DNA from 4 places in the Nonomuraea sp. NPDC046570 genome. Region 4 is predicted to be linked to each of the others. Evidence: riboswitches for the same ligand, from Rfam matches in the RefSeq annotation. Region 4 holds a riboswitch; each other region holds the start of a gene.
The links. Region 4 has a riboswitch for cyclic di-AMP ahead of ABZ911_RS22680 (hypothetical protein). Riboswitches for the same ligand answer to the same signal wherever they lie in the genome.
Positions count from the first base shown of each region.

Region 1: it holds a riboswitch for cyclic di-AMP, as region 4 does, so the genes downstream of both, ABZ911_RS28995 (hypothetical protein) here and ABZ911_RS22680 (hypothetical protein) in region 4, are expected to answer to the same signal.
Region 2: it holds a riboswitch for cyclic di-AMP, as region 4 does, so the genes downstream of both, ABZ911_RS33695 (C40 family peptidase) here and ABZ911_RS22680 (hypothetical protein) in region 4, are expected to answer to the same signal.
Region 3: it holds a riboswitch for cyclic di-AMP, as region 4 does, so the genes downstream of both, ABZ911_RS26035 (serine hydrolase) here and ABZ911_RS22680 (hypothetical protein) in region 4, are expected to answer to the same signal.

Region 1 covers NZ_JBEYZF010000022.1:23,599-27,127, forward strand. The annotation lists gene ABZ911_RS28985 (DeoR/GlpR family DNA-binding transcription regulator) at 1-249, shown strand, start outside; gene galT (galactose-1-phosphate uridylyltransferase) at 246-1,316, shown strand; cyclic di-AMP (ydaO/yuaA leader) riboswitch at 1,382-1,521, shown strand; gene ABZ911_RS28995 (hypothetical protein) at 1,527-2,480, shown strand; gene ABZ911_RS29000 (GAP family protein) at 2,617-3,309, opposite strand; gene ABZ911_RS29005 (MmcQ/YjbR family DNA-binding protein) at 3,381-3,529, opposite strand, start outside.
Region 2 covers NZ_JBEYZF010000030.1:56,249-59,777, forward strand. The annotation lists gene lysX (bifunctional lysylphosphatidylglycerol synthetase/lysine--tRNA ligase LysX) at 1-185, shown strand, start outside; gene ABZ911_RS33690 (LuxR C-terminal-related transcriptional regulator) at 324-536, shown strand; gene ABZ911_RS33695 (C40 family peptidase) at 567-1,613, opposite strand; cyclic di-AMP (ydaO/yuaA leader) riboswitch at 1,619-1,765, opposite strand; gene ABZ911_RS33700 (amino-acid N-acetyltransferase) at 2,066-2,623, shown strand; gene ABZ911_RS33705 (RDD family protein) at 2,722-3,529, shown strand, end outside.
Region 3 covers NZ_JBEYZF010000018.1:27,136-30,664, reverse strand. The annotation lists gene ABZ911_RS26050 (NAD(P)-dependent oxidoreductase) at 1-336, shown strand, start outside; gene ABZ911_RS26045 (IclR family transcriptional regulator) at 333-1,109, shown strand; gene ABZ911_RS26040 (hypothetical protein) at 1,106-2,014, shown strand; cyclic di-AMP (ydaO/yuaA leader) riboswitch at 2,170-2,310, shown strand; gene ABZ911_RS26035 (serine hydrolase) at 2,322-3,239, shown strand; gene ABZ911_RS26030 (ABC transporter ATP-binding protein) at 3,353-3,529, opposite strand, start outside.
Region 4 covers NZ_JBEYZF010000014.1:45,107-48,635, forward strand. The annotation lists gene ABZ911_RS22665 (class I SAM-dependent methyltransferase) at 1-80, shown strand, start outside; gene ABZ911_RS22670 (DUF1707 domain-containing protein) at 97-681, opposite strand; gene ABZ911_RS22675 (DUF5302 domain-containing protein) at 792-995, shown strand; cyclic di-AMP (ydaO/yuaA leader) riboswitch at 1,205-1,342, shown strand; gene ABZ911_RS22680 (hypothetical protein) at 1,539-2,339, shown strand; gene ABZ911_RS22685 (hypothetical protein) at 2,438-2,809, opposite strand; gene ABZ911_RS22690 (roadblock/LC7 domain-containing protein) at 2,823-3,197, opposite strand; gene ABZ911_RS22695 (DUF4388 domain-containing protein) at 3,236-3,529, opposite strand, start outside.

The DNA of each region.
Region 1 (3,529 bases), on a different contig from region 4:
ATGAGCCTCAAGGCCGGGTTCACCACGCCGAACCTGCTGGAGTCGGAGACCGACCGGGAGCTGGTCGCCTCGGCGCACCGCCTCGTCGTGCCGGCCGACCACACCAAGTGGGGCACCGTCGGCATCAGCACCATCGCCGAGCTCTCGGAGGCCCATGTCGTCATCAGCGACGCGGGCCTGACCGAGGATGCCCGCCGCGAACTCGCGGAACGGGCCGGAGAACTGATCATCGCGGAGGACCGTCAGTGAAGCGCAGCGTCGCCCGGCTGGCCGACGGCAGGGAGCTCATCTACTTCGACCGGCGCGACGACGCCGATCGGAGCATGCTCGACGAGCGCGAGCCGAGTCCTCGGCCGCCCGCCTCCGAGCTGCGCTACGACCCGCTCACCGAGGAGTGGGTGGCGATGGCGGGACACCGCCAGGGCCGTACGTTCCTGCCGCCCGCCGACGAGTGCCCGCTGTGCCCGTCCCGCCCCGGCCACCTGACGGAGATCCCGGCGCCGGACTACGACGTGGTGGTGTTCGAGAACCGCTTCCCCTCCTTCTCCACCAATCTCGGGATTTATCAGGATGCGGGGGGGCTTAGTGAGGTTCGGCCGGGAGTGGGGCGGTGTGAGGTGGTGTGCTTCACCGCGGAGCACTCCTCGTCCTTCTCCCAGCTGTCCGAGGCGCAGGTGGGGCTCGTCATGGAGGCGTGGGCGGACCGTACCGCCGAGTTGTCCGAGATCCCGGGCGTGGAGCAGGTCTTCTGCTTCGAGAACCGCGGCTCCGAGATCGGCATCACGCTGGCCCACCCGCACGGGCAGATCTACGCCTACCCCTATGTCACGCCGCGCACCCGGCAGCAGCTCGCCGCCGCCGCCCGGCACACCGGCGGCAATCTGTTCGCCGACATCCTGGCCGCCGAGCGGGCCGCGGGCGTCCGGGTGGTGGCCGCCAACGAGCACTGGACCGCGTTCGTGCCCGCCGCCGCGCGCTACCCGTTCGAGGTGCACGTGTACCCGCACCGGCAGGTGCCCGACCTGGTCGCGCTGACGCCGGAGGAGCGCGCGGCGTTCGGCCCGCTGTACACCGGCGTGCTGCGGGCGCTCGACGGACTGTTCGGGGTGGTCATGCCGTACGTCTCCGCCTGGCACCAGGCGCCCGTCCGGGAGGGTCGTGACCTGGCGTATCTTCACCTGGAGCTGTTCAGCATCCGGCGGGCGCCGGGGAAGCTGAAATACCTGGCGGGCTCGGAGTCGGCGATGGGCGCGTTCGTCAACGACGTGCTCCCCGAGGAGGCGGCCGGGATGATTCGATCACAGGTAGATCACTAATTGGTCGCAGCTTGGACTCGCGTGACCAGCGGTTTACTACTAATATCCCTCTCGCACCGACTGCCACAGTCGTGCCGCCTAATCCTGGGCGTGCGCCCCAGGAGCCGGGGACCCATGCATCTGGGGTGAATCCACTTCGGTGGTAGGGCAAGCCTTCTCCCGCCCGAACCCGTCAGCTAACCCGGTCGGCAGAAGGAGAGGAGCTACGTGGTGGCCCAGTCCCCCACGTCCCTGGCCGCCGGCGTGCTCGTCGCCGCGGCCCTGGCCTTCGGCCCGGCCGCCCCCGCGGTCGCCGCCCCCAAACCGACCGAAGCCGAGTTGCGTGCCGAGCTGAAGAAGCTCAACAAGCAGGTCGACACGCTCATCGAGACCTACAACGCGAGCCGGGTCGACCTGACCGAGGCGCGCGGAGACGAGAAGACGGCCAAGCGACGCCTCACCGAGGCCCAGCAGGAGCTGGTCAAGGCCGAAGGACAGGCGGCGCAGATCACCCAGATGCGCTACCAGGCCGGCGACGGCGGCCTGCCCGCCCTGCTGATGTCCACGAGCCTCAGCAACGCCGTCCTGCTGGAGCAGCTCAGGGCCGAGCAGAACGCCGTCGTCGCCACCGTCACCGCCACCCGCGACGCCAGGAAGCTCGCCGCCGACCAGGCCGCCTCGCTCACCGTCAAGATCCGCGACGACTCGAAGAAGGTGGCCGGGCAGCGCGCCGAGGCCGAGGACCTGATCAAGGACATCGAGAAGAAACTCGAAGACCTCATCCCGTACGGCTCAGGCCGTAACTCCGACGGAAGCTGGGCCCCCCAGCTTCCGTCCGGATCCGACAACATCACCCTGCGCACCCGCCAGATGCGGGAACTCCTCAAGAAGACCTTCACCTTGCCGCACGAGGTGGGCTGCTACCGCGTGGACAACAGCGGAGAGCATCCGCTGGGGCGGGCCTGCGACTTCATGTTGAGCACCGGCGGAAGCACGCCGTCGGCCGTCAACCAGACCCTCGGCGACCAGATCGCGGCGTGGGCGGTCAAGAACAAGGACAAGCTCGGCGTCAAGTACGTGATCTGGAAGCAGCGCATCAACCAGGGCTCGGGCTGGCGCTCCATGTCCAACCGCGGCAGCATCACCGCCAACCACTACGACCACGTCCACATCTCCATGCACTGAACGCCCGCGGTCCCCTGGGCCCTGGCGATCACGGCGAGCGCCCTCGTCGTGATCGCCCTGGTGGCCGGCGCACGCGGCGGCCGAACGAGCGCTGCGCATGGTCATGGTCGGCGCCTCCCTCACCGGCTGACGGCGGTCAGGCGGAGCCGGTGAAGAACAGGGACACGGCCGCGTCCCGGGCCAGGAGGAAGCCCACGATCGCCACCGTCCAGCTCACCATCGAGGCCGCGTTCCTGGTCATCCACCCGCGTAGCCGTACCAGCTTCGGCTCCAGGCTCTCGCGGGCGACCGCGCGCAGGGCCAGCAGGAACAGCGGGGGCAGGATCATGACGAGGACGTAACCGCCGAGCACCGGGATCCAGGTGGCCGCGGCCAGGTCCGAGGCGGTCATGATCCCGACGGCGGCGAGGTACGGCAACATGGTCGCGACCTCGACCAGCCCGGCGGTCAGGCCCAGCAGCACCATGGTCCGCGGCCCGCCGATCTTCGGCTCGAACGTCCGCGGCGGTTTGCCCAGTTTCGCCCGCCGCTTGGGGTCGAGCCGGAAGCTCAGCAGGAACAGCCCGACGCCCAGGGCGAGCTGGAGCCAGTACACGGGCGGGCTGCGCAGTGCGTCGCCGTAGTTGTCCAGCAGGGTCGACAGCCCGAGCATCAGCGCGACGCCGACCAGGTAGTAGAACACGGCGATGGTCGCCAGGTAGATCAGCAGGCGCGACACCTGCGACCGCTCGGCGGCCAGCAGCAGGTACACGGGGATGCCCAGGGTGCCGAAGCTCGTGCTGTCCACGATGGCGAGGGCGGCCAGGGCGAGCAGCAGACCGATCGACATACTCAGATCATCCCGGCCCCCGGGATGCCCCTACTCCGCCTGTACGCCGAAACAGGCGTACATCTTTGTGACTACAGCCGCGCCACCAGGCTCTTCGGCGCGACCATCCGATAGGCGTCCGTGACGATCTCGGCGACCTCCGGCCAGTCCACCTGCACGTCCAGGTAGACGCCGAGCCAGCCGCGGTGCCCCACGTACGGCGGGCGGAAGAACCGCGCCG
Region 2 (3,529 bases), on a different contig from region 4:
CGCTTTTGGCCGCCGGGGGCGACGCCGAGGCGATGCAGCTCGACGAGGATTTCCTGCAGGCGCTGGAATACGCCATGCCGCCGACCGGGGGAATGGGGGCCGGGATCGACCGCATGATCATGGCCTTCACCGGCAAGAACATCCGCGAGACGATCTTGTTCCCACTGGTCAGGCCTGCCCACTGAAATTCGCGTCATCCAATATCCGGAAATTGGCGAATACGGTGATACGCACATATACAAAATGATCACCGGTCGGCAGTCTTGACGACCTTTCCCACCCGCGTTTACGGTCTGCTGGTTGCCGCTGTTGGGAGGGCTCTGGTGAATGCGCTCACCGAGGTCGTGGGGTTGAGCCAGGCCGATCTGGATCTGCTCGCGGAGCTGGCCAGGGGGGCGACCGTCGACCGGGTGGGGCGGCAGCTGGATATCAGCGGCCGGACCGTGCGGCGCAGGCTCAGGGTGGTCTGCGACCGCATCGGTGTGGCCACGCCCATCGAGGCCGTGGCCTGGGCCGCCCGCCGGCGTCTGATCTGAGGCGTCGGCCCACCCGGTCGCTCAGTCCGCTCAGTCCGCGATGCGGACGCCGCCCACGAACGGGCGGTTGCCCATGGCCGCGACACGCACCACGTCGCCGGTGCGCGGAGCGTGCACCATCATGCCGCCGCCGATGTAGATGCCCACGTGGTGCAGGTCGGCGTAGAAGAAGACCAGGTCACCCGGACGCAGCTCCTCCCGGGAGATGTGCCGTCCGGCCGTCCACTGGTCGCCGGTGTAGTGCGGCAGGCTGATGCCGACCCGCTGGTAGGCGGCCATGACCAGGCCCGAGCAGTCATAGGAACCGGGACCTTCGGCACCCCAGACGTACGGCTTGAGCTGCTGGGTGAGCGCCCACCGCACGGCTTCGGCGGCCTTGCCGCTGCCGACGATCGGCAGGTTCACCCGGACGGCGCGGGTGCCGGGCCGGCCCGCCTCGCCCAGCGCCCTGCGGTACAGGCTGCTCTCGACCTTGGCGACCAGTTTGCTGATCTTGTCGCGCCTGCCCTCCAGGTCGTCGACGAGTCGCTGGACCTCCTCGATGCGGGTGTTGGCGGTGGCCTTGGCCTTCCTGGCCGCGTCGATGGCCCTGGCGACCTGCTGGACCTCCTGGCCCTGCTGCTGCTCCAGGGCGTAGGTGGTGGCCGCCCGGTCGAGGAAGGTGTCGGGGTCGCCCGAGGTGGTGAAGGCCAGGGTGGCGCCGAGGCCGCCCGCCATGTAGGCGCTCTGGGCCAGCAGCGTCGCCTTGACGCGCTTGGTGGCCAGGTCGGCCTCACTGGTCGAGAGCGTCCTCTTGGCCGCGCCGGCGGACTTCTGGGCGCTCTTGAGCTTCTCGCGCTGACCGTTGAACTGCTCGGTCAGCGTGCCGATCTGCGTGTGCATCTTCTCCACCTGGGTGGAGAGCTCCTTGAGCGTCGGCTTCGGGTCGGCCGTCGCCGGCCCCAGCGGCACCCCGAGCGTCAGTGCCACGAGCGCCGCGCCGAGGGCCAGGACTCTGGTGCGGTTGCGGCCCGCGCGTTCCGGAGGGCGGGCGTGCTCGCCCGCAGACTTCCCCTCGCGTCCACGCGTGCGCTCCACCAACCAGCTCCTCTCGTCGGCCTGCCGGGTTAGCTGACGGGTTCGGGCCGGAGCAGCCCTACCAGGCAGGATGCCCGGATTCACCCCGTGATGGCCGTCGCCATCTTCGGTTCCCCGGTTCCCCGAGGTCGGGGATTCGGCGCGCGCCCCCACGCGTGGTCGCGCGGATGACATCGTCGCTGGACACTAGTGCACGCCGGGTTCGTGCTCAACCAGAACTGTGAATTCTGTTGAGGTTTCACAACCGAAAGATCACAGATAGATCACGCCTCTCGGCGTCAAGGATGCCTGTGACGCCGGTTACTGGTGTGATTTGTCCCGTATTGTTGCAGGTCTGCGCGTCTGTGAATCAGGTGATTCGCCTAGTGGTCGTATGGCTACACCTGGTCATCCGGTGGTGGAGAGATGGAAGTTTAGGGCGAGCCGTAATCGGCTCGGTACGCTGAACCTTCATGGAGCAGGTCGCCGAGCGGACACCGCGGGACACCGGGAACGTGGTGCGCCGTGCGCGCACACGAGACGTCCGGAACATCAGACGCCTCGTCGACACCTACGCCGGAGCGGGTCCCAGGCTTCTGGAAAAGGCCACGGTCACGCTGTACGAGGACATCCAGGAGTTCTGGGTGGCCGAACGGGAAGGCGTGGTGGTCGGATGCGGAGCCCTGCACGTGATGTGGGAGGACCTCGCCGAGATCCGCACGGTCGCCGTCGACCCCGAATACCGGGGTCTCGGCATAGGTCACGGGATTGTCGCCGCCCTGGTCGGTACGGCACGCGAGCTGGGGCTGCGGCGGGTGTTCTGCCTCACCTTCGAGGTCGATTTCTTCGCCCGGCACGGATTCACCCCGATCCAGGGCACACCGGTGTCTCCCGAGGTCTACGCCGAGCTCCTGGCCTCATACGACGAAGGAGTGGCCGAGTTTCTCGATCTTGAGCACGTGAAGCCGAACACCCTGGGGAACACCCGGATGCTCCTCCATCTGACTTCGATTGACCCGGGTGTCGACTAATGGGAAAGGTGATTGTCGATACCTATGTCGATACGTTGGTCAACAGCAAGCATGTGTCCTGACATGTGCCACATGCGCCATCGAAGCGAGGTGACACGGTGAGCACCGGACAGCCGCCGTATCCACAGGACGAACCCGAGGACAATTCTCGCCGGTCTCCTGAATACGGACAGCAGAACACGGGACGCCCCGGCGAGCCCGACCCAGATGTGACGATCGTGGGCTACCGGACGGACGGCGGCGCCTACGGCCAGCCCGACTACGGTCAGCAGCAGGGGTACGGCCAGCAGGCCCAGTCCCAGCCCGGCTACGGTCAGCAACCTTCGTATGGCCAGCCTCCCTACGGCCAGCAGCAGCCCGGCTACGGGCAGCAGCAGCCGTCCTACGAACAGCCCGGCTACGGCCAGCCTTCGGGTCAGCAGGGCTACGGCCAGCAGCCCCAGTACGGCCAGCAGCCCGCCCAGGCACCCGACTACGGCCAGCAGCCCGACTACGGTCAGCAGGGCTACGGTCAGCAGGGGTACGGCCAGCAGGCCCAGTCCCAGCCGGGCTACGGCCAACAGCCTTCGTACGGCCAACAGCCCTACGGTCAGCAGCCCGGCTATGAGCAGCCGCAGCAGCCGTCCTACGAGCAGCAGCAGTACGGTCAGCCGTCCGCGCAGCAGGGCTACGGTCAGCCCGGCTACGGTCAGCAGCCTCAGTCAGGACAGCAGGGCTACGGCCAGCCTGCGGCTCAGCAAGGCTACGGACAGCCTTCGGGGCAGCAGGACTACGGCCAGCCTTCGGGACAACAGGGGTATGGGCAGCAGCAGCCGTCGGGCCAGCAGCCGGGCTACGGCCAGGCTCCCGGCTACGGCCAGCCCACGGCCCCCGGCTACGCCCAGCCTTCCGGCCAGCCCGGCTACG
Region 3 (3,529 bases), on a different contig from region 4:
TTCCAGGATCCGCAGGTCATCGACGCTCCCGGCACCGGTTGGATGCTGCAGGACTACACCGCACCGACCGACCTGTACCGCCTGATCGACGCCGTGATCGACGCCGAACCCCTGCGCTTCGAGATCTACAACGCGGTGAGCGGGAACACCTTCACACGCCTGCCGATGGACAAAGCCCGCGAAGACTTCGGCTACGTGCCCGACTACGATTCGTTCCAGCTGTCGACCCCGTTCCGTGAGGCCATCCGCGCGGTGGGCGGGGTCGCCGACCGCGCGATGGAGTCGGGGATGCGCGAGGAGATCGAATCCTCGACCCGCCGAAGGGAGATCGTGTGACGGAGGAGGCTCGCTACCGAGCACTGGCGCGCGGGTTGCGGATCCTGGAAGCCGTCGCGGACGGCCGCGGAGGCTTGACCGTGACCGAACTTGCCGAGCTCACAGGAACGGACAAGAGCTCCGTCTCCCGGCTCGTCGCCACGCTCGTCGACCTGGGCTTCCTCGCCCGCCTCGACAACAGGCGCGTCGTCCTGACCGGCCGGGTTCTGAGCCTCGCGAAAGGGTTCCAGAAGCAGTACAACCTGAGCGAGATCGCCCGGCCGTACCTCCAAGAACTCTGCGATGTGGTCGGTGAGACCGTGATCCTCACGATCCGCCAAGGCGACTACACGGTCAGCATCGAGCAGATCGATCCGGAGCAACCGTTCCGGATGGTCCCGCACATCGGGAACCTCGCCCCGTTACACGCAACCGCCGCAGGCCGCGCCATCCTCTTCGCCCTTCCGGTCGTCGAACAGCACCGCATCCTCGACGATCTCCGCGACGCCCCGGTCGAGCATCCCGAAGTCCGGCTCGACCGCGAGAGCTGGGCACGCGAGTTGGAGCTCGCCCGAACGCGAGGGTTCGTCTGGATCCCGCGAACCGACGACGTAGAACGCGTCGCAGCGCTCGCCCAGGACCGGAACGGCCTCCCGCTCGCGGCCGTGTCCATCTACGGCCCGAAGTACCGCATGCAGAACCGCGTCACCGAGCTCGGACGCGAAGCGCGCGCGACCGCGGCGAAGATGTCACGCGCGGCATACGGGATCCGCGCACGCGAGCACAGCCGGTGACCGCTACTGAACCCGCCACCATCGCGTGGGGCGGCACTCGCGCCACCATCGATCCCATCGGCGCCACCCTCACCGGGCTCCGGCTCGGCGACGAGTCGATCCTGGCGGGCCCCGGCCGGGTCGCGCCGGAATTGGGCCACCACGGCGCGGTCCTCACCCCCTGGCCCAACCGCCTCGCCAACGGCAGGTACGAGTTCGCGGGGCGCGCCTATCAACTCCCTATCAACGATCCGGCGTACGGCCACGCCCTGCACGGCCTCGCGTTCGACCAGCTGTGGGCGCTGGAGCGCCGGAGCGCATCGTCCGTCTCGTTCGGCCGCGTCGTAGGAGGGGTCGACGGGTATCCGTTCCTTGTGCGCGTGACCGTCACCTACACGGTCACGGCCACGGGTTTGCGCTGCGACGCGGCGTGGGTCAACATCGGCGATCAGATCGCTCCGTTCGGCATCGGGTTCCACCCCTACTTCAGACCGGGACCGTCGCCGCTGACGGATTGGATCCTGAAGCTCACCGCGCCAAGCTACCTCGAGACCGACCCGCTCTCGGCTCTCCCCACCCGGCGGCGTCTCGTGGACAACTCCGGGTTCGATTTTCGAGAGGGCCGCGCGCTCGGTCCAGATCGGTTCAGCGTTGCGTACGCGGTGGCTCCCACAGAGGATGCAGGAGACATCACACTCTCCGATCCGGCCGGTTTGACCCTCACGATCCGCACCTCCCCAGCATTCCGCTGGATCCAGGTGTTCTCAGGCGACCTCCCAAGCAAGCACCTCACCCGAACTGGTGTCGGGATCGAACCACAGACCTGCCCGCCGAACGCGTTGGCGACGGGAACGGATCTGATTGTCCTCCAACCCGGCGAGTCCGGCTCGGCAGCATGGTCTGTGGATGGAGCGCCCTCGGACTGATTCACAGGCTCTCAGGCCGTCATCAGTGACTCTTCGCCATTTGCACGATTTATACCATTTTGGTACTTTTCGGGCATTGTGCTGCGAACCATCGACACGTTCGTTGCCATTTCATTGCCCGGACCGCGCGTCGCCTGAGGCCACCACCGCAGGACGACACTCGGCCGCCGAGTCCGTATCCACGGAGCCGGGGACCCACTTCCCCTGGGGTGAATCGGACGCAGCTCAGCTGCGCCGTAGGGCACTTCCCAGCCCGAACCCGTCAGCTAACCCGGTAGGCGGCATGGAAGCAAGGAGCAACCCCTTCATGCCCACGCATCTCAAGAACCGGCTGAGCCACGCGCTGCTCGGCGTCGTCATCACCGCAGGCGCCGTCACCTCCGTCGCCACTCCCGCACAGGCCACCCCCCAAGCAGGCTCCGTCGTTTCGCCGGACTCCCGTTCCCACGTTCCAGCCGTCGCCCCGGACGCCCCAGCGGTGCTCGGCCGTGCGGCCCACCTGATCGACGCCAAGACCGGCAAGGTCCACTTCAGCAAGAAGGCCGACCTCCGCACCCCCGTGGCCAGCATCACCAAGGTGATGACCGCCTACACCGTGCTGAAGGAAGCCAAGCCTGCGGACGTGGTCGAGGTCACCTCTGCGGATGTGCGCTACGCCTCGAAGGGTGGCGCCTCGGTGGCGGACCTGCGCGCCGGCGACCGGCTGACTGTGGAGACCCTGCTGCATGCCCTGCTGCTGCCCTCCGGCGCGGACGCCGCCCACGCGCTGGCCCGCGCGTACGGCCCCGGCGTCGACGCGTTCACGGCGAAGATGAACGCCAACGCCCGCGAGCTCGGCATGAAGGACACGCTGTACGTCAACGCCGACGGGATGCCCGCCAAGGGCGGCGGCTACTCCACCGCACGTGACCAGGTGCGGCTCGCCCAGGCTGCGCTGGACAACAAGACGATCAGGAAGGTCAGCTCCACCCAGTACCATTCGGTCCCCGCGACGGCGGAGCACAGCGCCTACTCCTGGCGGAACACGAATCGCCTTCTCCGCACCCCGGGCGCCGTCGGCCTGAAGACCGGCTACACGCGTGCCGCGGGCTACACCCTCGCCTTCGCCGCCGATGGTGACGGCCGTCGGCTGGTCGGCGTGATTCTCGGAGAGACCAGCTCCAGCCGCCGCTTCGAAACGGCTCAGGCGCTCCTCGACTGGGCGGCGACCAGCAGGCAGCCCTGACATGTGAACGGCATGCGCCGGGCCGGAATCCTTCGCTCACTGGCCGGGCCGGGTGATGACGGTTTATGTCCGGGGCGGGGTTCTGATCCCGCGAACCGGCCCCCAGCATTCTTCTAGGACACCCCCTGATAACCGCTGGCCTGCAGGGTGAACAGTCTCGCGTACTCCCCCGCCGCCGCCATGAGCGCCTCGTGCGTCCCGCTCTCGATGATCTTCCCGTCGGACAGGACCACGACGAGGTCGGCGTCCCTGACCGCGCTCAGGCGGTGGGAGATGAGCAGGCTCGTCCT
Region 4 (3,529 bases):
GCCGCCGCCTCTCCGCCCTGCCAGGCCAGGACCTCCCGCGCCCCGCCCCGACCTACCGCCTGCTCGCCTTCCGGGCATGACGCCAGGAGACGGCGGCTACTTCTTCTTGCGGCGCTTGCGCTTGACGTCGACGCCGCCCCAGAAGGCCAGGCCCTTGACCGTGATGCGCGGGGAGTTCGGCGCGCCGACGCCGCTCGCCTGGTGGTCGAAACCGCCCATCAGGCCGACGCCGGTGACCTCCACGTCGGCGTCCTCGGCGACGACCACCTCGATGCCGCCCATGATGGCGAAGGCGCGGATGGTGATCTCCCGCCCACTGAAGACGGCCTCGCGCAGGTCGATCTTCCCGCCGCCCCAGAACGCGACGGCGGTCATCGCGTCGGGGGCCCGCCACACACCCGCGCGCTTGAAACCGCCCATGAACGCCACCACGATCCGGCCCACCCGGCCGCGCGCGGCGGGCGCGCGGACCACACTGGGGGCGATGTCGGGCAGGTCACGGGTGACGAGCTCAAGGTCGGCGTACGTCTTCGCGGCATAGACCTGGTCGAGGCGCTCCTGGAACTCCTCCATGCCCAGTCTGCCCTCGCCCGCGGCCGCCCGCAGAACCTCCGTCGTGTTGTCCCGGTCGAGGTCCGAGACCCGGATCTCTCGAGGGTCCCTGTCGGGAAGAGTCGCCATGCACGGAGCCTAAACGGTTTCGGGGGACGGCAGGAGGGGGAGGTGCCGGTTTCGCGCGGTGGGGGCGAGCGTGCGAAGCTGTTGGGTGTCCCCAAGACCAGGAGGTCCTCATGGCTGAAAACCCGCAGGAAGCCGAAGCCACCGAAGCTCCCGAGGACGAGTTGAAGCGGAAGTTCCGCGAGGCGCTGGAGCGCAAGAACAACCAGCACGCCGACTCGGTCGCGGGAGGCAAGGGCAAGGATCCCTCGAAGATCCACGGGACACACGGTCCCGCTTCGAGCAAGCGGTCTTTCAGGCGCAAGAGCGGCGGCTGACACGACAGATCCGAAGGGGAGGGTGCGCCGGGACGCATCCTCCGACGGGAGGGTACGGCAGGCCGTGCCCTCCCTTTTTATTGGGCGAATCCTGGGCTGACTAGGTAGATCTTCGCCCGAAATATGGGTTTGCCTTTGCGTTTGTCCGTTTTCTTGCCTACAGTCATGTGCATTACCAGCCGGTCACCTGGCCCTTCACCAGGAAGAGGCAGCCGGCGGCGCCGAATCCCGCACCAGCGGGAACCGGGGACCCACGTCCCTTGGGGTGAATCCGATCATTCAGGTCGGTAGGGCATCTCCACGCCCGAACCCGTCAGCTAACCCGGTAGGCGAGATGGAGAGGACTCAGAGCTGTGCACACCCCCGTCGCGTACCCCTTCCGCGTACCCTCCGGCGCCGGACACTGACCGCCGCCGCCCCCTGAACTTCCCCCCTTCACCGCGCACCGCGTAGCGACCGTTCGGCCATAGCCCGGCTACGCCATTCCTGACCTCTGTGTCGGCGCGGATCTCCCCTGTTCCCGCACGAAGGACTTTCGCTTTCATGACCGCTCGATTTGGCATGCGTGCCTCCGCCCTGCTCGCCGGCGCCGTCGCCACCGGAATCCTCACCATGGGGGCCGGTACGGCAGCGCACGCGGACACCGACGAGACGATCCTGCTCAAGGGATCCACCACCGCCTCCTACTTCTGGGACGACTCCTCAGGCCGCGCCGGTGACACCGGCCTGCCGGCCAGCGGCAAGCCCATGCAGAAGGGCCTCGCGGCCAGCCCGAGCTGGCCCCTGCACACCGAGGGCTACGTCGTCTACAAGGGCAAGAAGGCCAAGTTCTTCGTCGGTGACCGCGGTCCCGGCGTGCCCTCGAACAACGGCATCATGCTCGACCTCGACGCCAAGACCTTCGCCGAGCTGACCGGTGGCCGCTTCAACAGCTCCACGCTGGGCGTTGACGGCGTCGGCGGCCAGGGCCACATCGACGTGCAGTACATCATCACCAAGTGGGGCGACGGCGTCGGCAAGAAGAACCACCCGGTGGCCTTCGCCTCCGGCGCGTGGGGCCGCATGGACCGCAACCCCGCCGCCCCGCCGAAGGTCGTCGAGGCCGCGCCGAAGAAGGCCGAGCCGAAGAAGGCCGAGAGCGTCAAGGCCGCGCCGGAGAAGGTCGTGGTCGCCCCGGCGAAGGCGGACCTGCGCGGCGGCAACGCCGCCCAGGCGGCCGCCCAGACCGAGACCAAGGGCGCGGGCGACATCGGGGCCATGCTCACAGTGGCCGGCGGCCTGACCCTGCTCGGCGGCGGCCTGTACGGCAACCGCGACCGCCTGCGCAAGGCCACCTCGCGCTGAACCCCCTTGCGGCCATGCGAAACAGGAGATTCTGTTTCGCATGGCCCTGCTCGTCCGGTACGGCTCGTGCCGCCTTCCCCCGCGCGAGCCGTACCGGGTCAGACCTCCATCTTCTCCTCGATGCCGCGGAGCTGGTGGCGGGCCAGCGCCAGGTTGGCGCGGGTGCGGTCGAGGGCGAGGTAGAGGAACAGGCCCTTGCCGCTCCGGCCGGTGATCGGGCGGATGATGTGGTACTGGCTGTTCAGCGTGATGAGGATGTCCTCGATGCCGTCCTTGAGGCCGAGCGAGTCCATGGTCCGCATCTTGGCCTTGACCACCTCGGTGTTGCCCGCGGCCGCGACCTGGAGGTCGAGTTCCTTCGAGCCGCCCTGGGCGCCGAGCGCCATGCCGCTGCTGTAGTCGACGACGGCGGCGCCGAGCGCGCCGTCGATCGACATCATCTCCTTGAGGGAGACGTCCATACTGGCCATGTTTCCTCCTGAGTCAGCTCATCTGCGAAGCGATGGCGGCCAGGGTGGCCGCCGTCTTGCGGCCCTCCAGTCGCAGCAGGCCGAGGTTGGTGCCGGGGCCGGCCAGGACGGTGAGCACGATCGTGGGGCCGGCCGGGTAGAAGGCGGCGTATCCGGCGCTCCCGGAGATCAGCGTCTCCTCCAGCGTTCCCTTGCCAGCCGTGGTCGTCATGCGCCTGCTCAGCGCGAGGAGGGCGGCGGAGAGCGCGGCCGTCTGCTCGGCGCCCTCGTCCGCGACGTCGCAGGCGATGGGCAGCCCGTCGACCGTACAGGCCACGCTCCCGCTGATGTCGGGGGTGCGGTCGCGCAGGATGAGCATCTCCTTGAACACCTCTTCGCGCAGTGCCATCGTCGGCCTCCTTCCGCTTCTTCTGAGTGAGGGGAACCTCACGACAGCTCCTCCAGCGCCTTCTTCAACCGGATCAGCACGTCCAGGTCCGTCGGATCCGCCTGCGGCACCGGGGGCCGGTCCTCGGCGGGGTCGCGGACCGGCCGCGTCGGCAGCGTGGGATCGGCCGCGGTGATCAGGCCCGCCGCCGCCAGGCGCCGCACGGCCAGCAGCACCGAGTAGGCCGGGCAGCCGATCCGCCTGGCCAGCTCCAGCGGGGTGGTCTGGCCGTCGGCGTTGACCAGGAGCTGCCATTCCAGCTCGCCCAGCACCGCCCGGTGGCCGGGCAGCCG